DNA from 2 places in the Amycolatopsis sp. WGS_07 genome. Region 2 is predicted to be linked to the other one. Evidence: riboswitches for the same ligand, from Rfam matches in the RefSeq annotation. Region 2 holds a riboswitch; the other holds the start of a gene.
What was found. Region 2 has a riboswitch for thiamine pyrophosphate ahead of thiO (glycine oxidase ThiO). Riboswitches for the same ligand answer to the same signal wherever they lie in the genome.
Positions count from the first base shown of each region.

Region 1: it holds a riboswitch for thiamine pyrophosphate, as region 2 does, so the genes downstream of both, RPX00_RS05835 (thiamine ABC transporter substrate binding subunit) here and thiO (glycine oxidase ThiO) in region 2, are expected to answer to the same signal.

Region 1 covers NZ_CP136053.1:1,272,024-1,276,368, reverse strand. Annotated here, with positions in the region: gene RPX00_RS05850 (cysteine hydrolase family protein) at 1-168, opposite strand, end outside; gene RPX00_RS05845 (GlxA family transcriptional regulator) at 268-1,245, shown strand; gene RPX00_RS05840 (4a-hydroxytetrahydrobiopterin dehydratase) at 1,620-1,910, opposite strand; TPP riboswitch at 1,935-2,046, shown strand; gene RPX00_RS05835 (thiamine ABC transporter substrate binding subunit) at 2,078-3,145, shown strand; gene RPX00_RS05830 (ABC transporter permease) at 3,121-4,345, shown strand, end outside.
Region 2 covers NZ_CP136053.1:1,923,779-1,928,123, forward strand. Annotated here, with positions in the region: gene RPX00_RS08885 (thiazole synthase) at 1-502, opposite strand, end outside; gene thiS (sulfur carrier protein ThiS) at 505-705, opposite strand; gene thiO (glycine oxidase ThiO) at 705-1,793, opposite strand; TPP riboswitch at 1,790-1,895, opposite strand; gene thiE (thiamine phosphate synthase) at 1,926-2,594, shown strand; gene RPX00_RS08905 (hypothetical protein) at 3,043-3,831, opposite strand; gene RPX00_RS08910 (threonine/serine dehydratase) at 3,987-4,345, shown strand, end outside.

The DNA.
Region 1 (4,345 bases), 650 kb from region 2:
CTTGGTGAGCAGGGCTTTCGCCGCAGTCAGAGCTGGCTGCCAGCCCTCTAGTTCCATCACGCCGCGGGTGTAGGTGTTCTGGTAGTCGACCAGGATCAGTGTCGAGTCGGCCAGGGTTGCCGGGGTCTGGTCTAGGCCGTTCAGTTCCCGCAGCGTCGTCCGTGGCATGGTCGGTTTCCTCTCGTTCGGTTCGCATGATCGACGCTAGGCTCGGCGGTGGATGTCGGCAATGACATGCAAAGCGCAGAAACCGACATGGGAGCGCGAATGAAGAGGCTGATGGTCGTCGTCCTGTTCGATCGGATCGATCTGCTGGACGTGACCGGGCCCGCGGAGGTGTTTTCCTTGCTGCAGCGGGAAATGGACCGGCCGACGGGCTATGAGGTGGTGCTCGCGGCCGAGACGCTGGACCCGGTGACCACGTCCGCGGGAGTGCGGGTGCTGCCGGACGTGACCTTCGCGGAGCTGGCCGGGAAGGCGATCGACACCCTGGTCGTGCCGGGTGCGGTCGAAACCGCGGAGAACGGGGAGATTGTCGCCCGGTGTGATCCTGCGGTGGTCGAGCAGGTTCGCCGCCTGGCTGGGCTGACGCGGCGGGTGGCGTCGGTGTGCGTTGGTGCGCACGTTCTCGCCGCGGCAGGGCTGCTTGACGGCAAACGCGCCACTACGCACTGGTCGACCGCTCGGCAGTTGGCGGCGGAGCATCCAGGAGTGACCGTCGACGCGGATCCGATCTTCATCCGCGACGGTTCGGTGTGGACGGGAGCTGGGCTGAGCGCCTGCCTCGACCTCGCGTTGGCGCTGGTGGCCGACGATTACGGCCCGGAGCTGGCCTCGCGGGTGGCTCGCCAGCTCGTCATGTTCCTGCGGCGGCCGGGCGGGCAGAGCCAGTTCAGCGTGTCGTTGGAGCCCGCGTCCGCGACTCGGAGGGTGGATGAGCTACGGCAGTACATCGCCGCGCATCTGGCGGAGCCGTTGACGGTCGCGGACCTCGCCGCGCACGCCCATGTGACGGATCGGCAGATCACCCGGGTGTTCAAGGCTGAGCTGGGGATGACGCCCGCCGCCTACGTCGAGCATGCGAGGGTCGAGGCGGCGCGGCATCGGTTGGAGACGACTGACGAAACGTTGTCGCGGATCGCCGGCGCTTGCGGGTTCGGGACCGTTTCCACGCTGAACCGAGCTTTCCGGCGGACGCTGAACACCACGCCCGCCGAGTATCGGGAGCGGTTCCGGATCCGGTGACGGGCTCAGCCGAGCAGGCCGAGCACGATCATCGACAAGAGGACGAACGCGGTCGCGAACACCGAGACCCAGGTGCGCTGTGCGGCCGTGAGCTGGGCGGACGTGCTGTTCATGGCTGGTCCTAGCGGGGCGAGTGCCGATGATTACCGCTGGGATAGCGCCTTGATCTAGCTCACTGTTACCGCTTGTGATCGAGATCACGTCGGTTGCGCGCGGTGTGCCACAGCACCCCGCCCGCGGCGGCCACCATCAGGCCGAACGAACCCATCCCCACCACGAGTGCCTGCACCATCCTGGCCTCCTTCCGAAGCGTCTGTCCGGAAGACGCGCGAAGGGGCCGTTCATGTTGCCAGGGTTGCCGACATCACACCTGGTCAGCGGGCCGCGAGGACCTCGTCGATCTGCTTGGCCAATGCGAAGTCGCGCTCGGTCAGGCCGCCTAGGTAGTGGGTGCTCAGGCGGAAGGTCAGGGTGCGCCAGCGGATGTCGATGTCGGGATGGTGGTCGGCTTCCTCCGCCAGCTCGGCCACCCGGTCGACCACCTCGATCGCCGCCGGGAAGGACGGGAGTTCGGTCGTGCGCACGATGGTGTCGTCCTCGCGCCGCCACTCCGGGACGGTGCCGAGGGCCTGGTCCACTGCCGAGTCGTTCAATAGCTGAGTCATCACTCCATGGTGTCGGCTACGCTGCGGCATTGCCACGGGAGTCCGGTACGCCGGGCTGAGAGGCGGGCCGTCAACCCGCGACCGTTCGCACCTGGATCCGGATCATGCCGGCGTAGGGAGGCCGTATCGCTCTCCCTCATCCGGCGCAGTGCAGGAGGGGAAGAATGATGTCGCGGACCGTCCGCACGGTGGCAGTCCTTGCCGGGGTCTCGGTGCTCGCCAGCGCCTGCTCGCTGTCCAGCAGCGACTCCAGCGGGTCGTCCGCGAGCCCGGACCAGCAGACACCGACTGTCACGCTGGTCACGCACGATTCGTTCGCCGCGCCGCAGGACGTGCTCGACGCCTTCCAGCGCCAGTCCGGGATCAAGCTCAAGATCCTCAAGTCCGGCGACGCGGGCGCGCTCACCAACAAGCTCGTGCTCACCAAGGGCAACCCGATCGGCGACGTCGCGTACGGCGTCGACAACACCTTCGCCTCGCGCGCGCTCAGTGAGGGAGTCTTCCAGCCGTACACAAGCCCGGAGGCCGACCGCGGTCCGCAGCGTTACTCGGTCGACCCGCAGCACCGGCTGGCGGCGGTCGACGTCGGCGACGTCTGCGTGAACATCGACCCCGCGTACTTCGCGAGCAAGGGCCTGCCCGAGCCGAAGACCTACGACGACCTCGCCGACCCCAAGTACAAGGACCTGACCGTCGCGGAGAGCCCGGCCACGGCGTCGCCGGGGCTGGCCTTCCTGCTCGGCACGGTCGTGAAGTACGGCGAGAGCGGCTGGCAGGGCTACTGGAAGAAGCTGAAGGACAACGGCCTCAAGACCGTCAGCGGCTGGGAGGAGGCCTACTCCAAGGACTTCTCCGGTGCGGCGGGCAAGGGCCCGCGGCCGATCGTCGTGTCTTACGCCTCGTCGCCGGCCGCGGAGGTCGGCGAGGACGGCAAGCCGCGCACCAAGGCGCTGCTCGACACCTGCTTCCGCCAGGTCGAGTACGCGGGTGTGCTCACCAACGGCAAGCAGACCCCGCAGGCGCAGAAGGTCGTCGACTTCCTGTTGTCGCAGCAGTTCCAGACGACGGTCGCGGCGAACATGTACGTCTACCCGGCGCGCCAGGGCGTTGAACTGCCCGCTGGCTGGGCCACCGCGGCGCCGCAGCCGCAGACGCCGGCCACCATGCCCGCGGACAAGGTGCAGGCAGGCCGGGAGAAGTGGATCGGGGAATGGCGCTCGCTCATGGGCGCGTGATCCCCGCGCGCACCATCGGGCTCACGCTGCTCGGCCTCCTGCCGGTCGCGTTCCTGGTGGTGTTCTTCGCCTGGCCGGTCGTCGCGATCGTGGGCCGGGGGTTTTCCGCGGGCGGCGTCGACACCGTGCTCGGCGACCCGCAGACGTGGCGGCTCGCCGGGTTCACGCTGGCCAGCGCGGCCGCGTCGACCGTCGTCGCGGTGCTCGCCGGGCTGCCGGTGGCGTATCTGCTCGCGCGGGTCCGGCTGCCCGGGGTCGGACTGGCGCGCACGATCGTGCTGGTGCCGTTCGTGCTGCCGACGGTCGTCGTCGGCCTGGCTTTTAGGGCGATCTGGCCGGACGGTGGCGTGCTGCCGCTCGTGCTGGCCAACGCGTTCTTCAACGTCGCAGTGGTCGCGCGCACCGTCGCCGGGCTGTGGGCGCACCTCGATCCGCGAGCGACCGAAGCGGCGCGGGCTCTCGGGGCCTCGCCGTGGCGGGCGTTTCGGTCGGTCACGCTGCCTGCGCTCGGCCCGGCCGTCGCGTCCGCGGCCGCTGTGGTGTTTCTCTTCTGCGCCACCAGTTTTGGAGTGGTGCTGATCCTCGGCGGCGGGAGCTACCGGACGCTGGAGACCGAGATCTACCTCCGCACCGTCGACCTGCTGGACCTCTCCGGCGCGGCCGCGCTGTCGCTGATCCAGTTCGCGGCGGTGGTGGCCGCGCTGGTGCTCGGCGCCTTGGCGCGCCGGAAGCGGGAGAACGCCGTCAAGCTGCGGTCCGCGCAGGTCACCGCGCGTCGGCCGCGAGGCGGGGAGTGGTGGACGGTCGGTGCCGCGGTGGTGGTGCTCGGTCTGCTGCTGACGCCGATCGTGTCGCTGCTCCTGGAGTCTGTGTCCACTTCGGACGGATGGAGCCTCGCCGGGTATCGCGCGCTGAACACCGTGGGCCAGAACGACGCACTGCAGGTGTCCGGCTGGATCGCGGCGCAGAACTCGCTCGCCGCGGCCACGGACGCGACGCTGCTGGCGATGGCGGTCGGCTTGGTGGCCAGCGTCGTGCTGGTGGCGCTCCGCCGTTCACCAGGTCGCCTCGCCCGCGGGATGGGCGAGACCATGGACGTCGCGTTGATGCTGCCGCTGGGCGTGTCCGCGGTGACCGTCGGTTTCGGCTATCTCGTGACGCTCGACGCGCTGCCCGGCGACCTGCGCACGTCGCCGCTGC
Region 2 (4,345 bases):
TGTTGTGCGGGTTGCGGATGCCGAGCCCGGTGCCGATCGGGGCACCGAGCGGCATCACCGCCGCGCAGCCGGCTTCTTCCAGGCGCAGGGCGACAACCGGGTCGTCGTTCGTGTAAGCGAAGACCGTGAATCCGTCCGCTACCAGGCGTTCGGCGGCGTCGAGGGTCTCCATCGGGTCTGGCAGCAGGGTGCGGTCGTCCGCGTGCACCTCCAGCTTCACCAGGTTCGTCTCCAGTGCCTCGCGCGCCAGCTGGGCGGTGAGCACGGCTTCGGCCGCGGTCCGGCAGCCCGCGGTGTTGGGCAGCAGCTCGATGTCCAAGCGCCGCAACAGCTCCAGCACTCCGGAGCCGCCCTCGGCGTCGGCGCGGCGCATCGCCACGGTGGTGAGCTGGGTGCCGGACGCGACCAGCGCGCGCTCCAGTACTTCGAGATTCGCCGCGCCGCCGGTGCCGATGATCAGCCGCGACGACAGCTTGTGCTCGCCGATGATCAGGTCGTCCATGCTCACCCTCCTTGAACCGCGGTCAGCACTTCGAGCTGCGCGCCCTTCGGCACGACCGCTGCTTCCCATTCACCGCGCCGCACGACCTCGCCGTTGACCGCGACGGCCACGCCGCGGCGCTCCGCTCCCAGCGCGTCCAAGACCGCGGAAACGGTGCTGTCGTCGGGGAATTCCCGCCACTCGCCGTTGACCTTGATCTCCATCAGACTCGCTCCTTCTCGACCAGACGGGCGGGCGTCGCCGCGGCGATCTCCGACGACGGGGCTTCGCCAGCCAGCCATGCGACCACAGCGTCCGCAGTCGCGGGCGCCATCAGCAAACCGTTGCGGTGGTGTCCTGTCGCCGCGTACACGCCTTCGCTCACTTCGCCGATGTACGGCAAAGCGTCGCGGCTCGCAGCCCGTAGTCCGGCAGCGACTTCCACCAGCTCGTACTCCGTGATGCCGGGCAGAATCCGTTCCGCGCCTTCCAGCAGCTCGCGTACGCCGCGCGCGGTGACAGCCTGGTCGAAACCGGCTTCGTACTGCGTCGCGCCAAGGACCAGTTCGCCGTCTTCTCGTGGTACCAGGTAGATCGGCCGTCCTTCGACCATCGCGCGCACCGTGTACGGCGGAGGCGGCAGACAGCCGCGACGCGGACGCAGTCGCAGGATTTCGCCCTTCAACGGGCGTACGGCGTGCTCCAGCAACGGATGCAACTGCCCGGTCCACGCGCCGGCCGCAAGTACTACGGGGCCGGACACTTCGGAGAGGTCGCGAAGCCGCTCGCGGCGGAACTCGACCCCACGCTTCGTAGCCGCTTCGCTCAGCGCTGTGAGCAGCTTTCGGTTGTCCACGGCCAAATCGCCCGGCACATGCAGGCCGCTGCGGACCGCGCCGACGCCCGGCGCGAGCCGTCGGGCCTCGCGGCCGGTGAGCGTCTCGACGTCGCGGTCGAGCGAACGCAGGTACCCGGCGAGGATGTCGAGGTGCCCGGCGTCCGCGCTGTCGAACCCGACGACGATCGTGCCGTGCTCGGCCAGCCCTGGATCGGTTCCTTCGGCGGCGAGGTCACGCGCGAAGCCCGGCCAGCGCCGCAGCGACGCCTCACCCAGGCTGAGCACGGCTTCCTCGCCCGGCCACGCTTCGGTGACCGGTGCGAGCATCCCGCCGGCCAGCCAGGACGCGCCGCCGTGCACGGGATCCGGGTCGACGACCGTGACGCGCCATCCCCTGGCGGCCGCGCGCCAAGCCGCGGACAGCCCGATGACGCCGCCGCCGACGACAGTGACGGTTGTGGTGCTGGTGTTCACAGTGGAATCACGCTCCCTGCGCCGGCATGACCCGGATCAGGTTCCACGGTCGGAGCGGCAGCTCCCTCTCAGCCCGTGCCTCGGGCTCCCGTGCGGACTCCCACACCGTAGCGCGCGGGTAACGTCACCGCCATGCCTGCCTTGACCGGAGACCAAATTCGCGCCCGGCTCGCCGACGCCCGGCTGTACTTGTGCACCGACGCCCGTGCCTCGCGTGGGGACCTTGCTGAGTTCGTTGACGCTGCCCTTGCTGGCGGCGTGGACATCGTGCAACTGCGGGACAAGACCGGGGGTGCGCCGCTGGAGGCTAAGCAGGAGATCGCGGCGTTGGAGGTGCTGGCGGAGGCCTGTGCGCGGCACGGGGCGTTGCTGTCGGTGAACGACCGGGCGGATGTGGCGCTGGCTGTGGGGGCCGATGTGTTGCATCTGGGGCAGGACGACATTCCGGTGTCGCTGGCTCGGCGGGTGCTTGGGGAGGATGTGGTGATTGGGCGGTCCACTCATTCGGAGGAGCAGGCTGCTGCGGCGGCTCGGGAGGGTGGGGTGGATTACTTCTGTACTGGGCCTTGTTGGCCTACGCCTACTAAGCCTGGGCGGGAGGCGCCTGGGTTGGGGTTGGTTCGGGCTACGGCTGCGCTGGGGGTGGAGAAGCCTTGGTTTGCGATTGGGGGGATTGATTTGGGGCGGTTGCCGGAGGTGGTTGAGGCGGGGGCGTCTCGGGTTGTGGTGGTGCGGGCGATTACTGAGGCGGAGGATCCTCGGGGGGCTGCGGAGGGGTTGCGGGCTGGGCTCGTCGCCTAGCGGCGACATTGCATCCGGTGTGGTGGGGGCACCCCGAAGCCCGATTGTGACTACGGACGGAGGGTGCTTGTCAAGGCGGGAAAGATGCCTTGACAAGCACCCTCCGTCCGCGTTTTGGCTTCGTATCGGGGTGCGGGGGTGGTGTGGGTGCCCGGTCGGGTTGGGTGCGTTGGTGGCGGTTTCGGTGGGGGTGGGGGTAGCGCCCCAATGTGGCGTTGGGTGCGTGGGATGCACCCAATGTGGCGTTCGTTGCGTCGGATGCACCCAATGCCACATTGGGGCGTGTTCGGCGGTGGGCGGTCGCGGGCGCGGGCAGCGGCGGGGCGTGAAGGACTCCTTGAGGGAATCTGAGTCCGTGAAGGAGTCCCTCACGACCGGCCCCACGACGGCGGGTCGCGAGGGGCGCCCTGAGGTCCGTGAGGGTGGCCCTCACGGACCAGCGGGGGGGCTACTCGGCTCCGTTTGACGGGACGGCGGGGGCGGTGGGGGTCTGGCTGGTGCTGGGAGCCTGCGAGGACGTGCTGGGAGCCGTCGACGACGGGGGGCGCGTCGGCTGCTGTGTGGGCTGCGAGGTCGGCGGGGCGCTCGGCGTCGTGGTTGGCGTGGACGTCGGGGTGTTCTGGCGCGACTCGCCGGTTGGCGGGGCTTGCGGGGCGGTGCTTGGCGTGTCGTCGTGGTGGTCGTCCTGGTGCTGGCTGGTGTCCGGCTGACGGGGGATCAGGCCGGTGGACACGTTGCCTTTAGTGGTCCAGTCGATGGTCAGCAGGACGATCAGCGCGACAACGAAAGCCACCGCGCTGGAGGCGATGATCAGTGGCCATCGCATTTTGCGCAGTTTTTCGCCGAGGGTCTCCGCCTTTTCCGGCTCGGTCGGGCGCAGTTCGGACAGGCGGACCGTGGGCATGTTCGCCAGGTCGGTCGGGAGGTACGCCGTGGGGGCCTCGCCTGGGGCGGGCGGGTCGGCGGGTGCGCGTACGGGGGCGATGCCGCCGCGGCTGCGTCGGCCCGCTGTTTCCATCGCTTTTTTCGCGGCGTCGCGAGTGCGCTGCAGAGAACGCAGGTACAACTCACCGCCGACGGTGCTGACCACGCTGGCCACTCCGGCGCCGATGACTGTTCCCGCGACCCCCAGCGTCGAACCCAGCAACGCGGCGGTGACCGCCGCGAGCGCCGCGGCGAGCACTGAGGTCATCCGGAGATTTTTCTCCTTCTCCGGGGTTTTCTGCTCCTCGCTCATGATCCCGATCTGATCGTTTTCCGGCCGTTGGTTCCTGTTTCTTCAACGGTTAAGTCGTCCAAGACGCTCCCCTCGTTGCCCAGGCGTGAGGGACGCCACGTTGACTGTCCAAAATGGATAGACTAAAGCTCACACTTTCCTGACATACTCGGCTCATGCACTTCGTGACGATCTCCGACATCGAGACCGCGGCCGGGCGGGTGAAGGGCACCGCGGTGCACACCCCGTTGCTGCGCCAGCTCTGGGTTCCCGGCGAGTTCTGGGTGAAACCCGAGAGCCTGCAACCGATCGGCGCGTTCAAGATCCGCGGCGCGTACAACGCGATCGCCGCACTCAGCGACGCCGAACGGGAACGCGGCGTGGTCGCGTATTCGAGTGGCAACCACGCGCAAGCGGTCGCGTACGCCGCTCGCGAATTCGGGATTCCCGCGGTGATCGTCGTGCCGGATGTCACGCCGCGGCTCAAGGTCGAGGCGACCCGGCGCTGGGGCGCGGAGGTCCGCGAAGTGCCGAT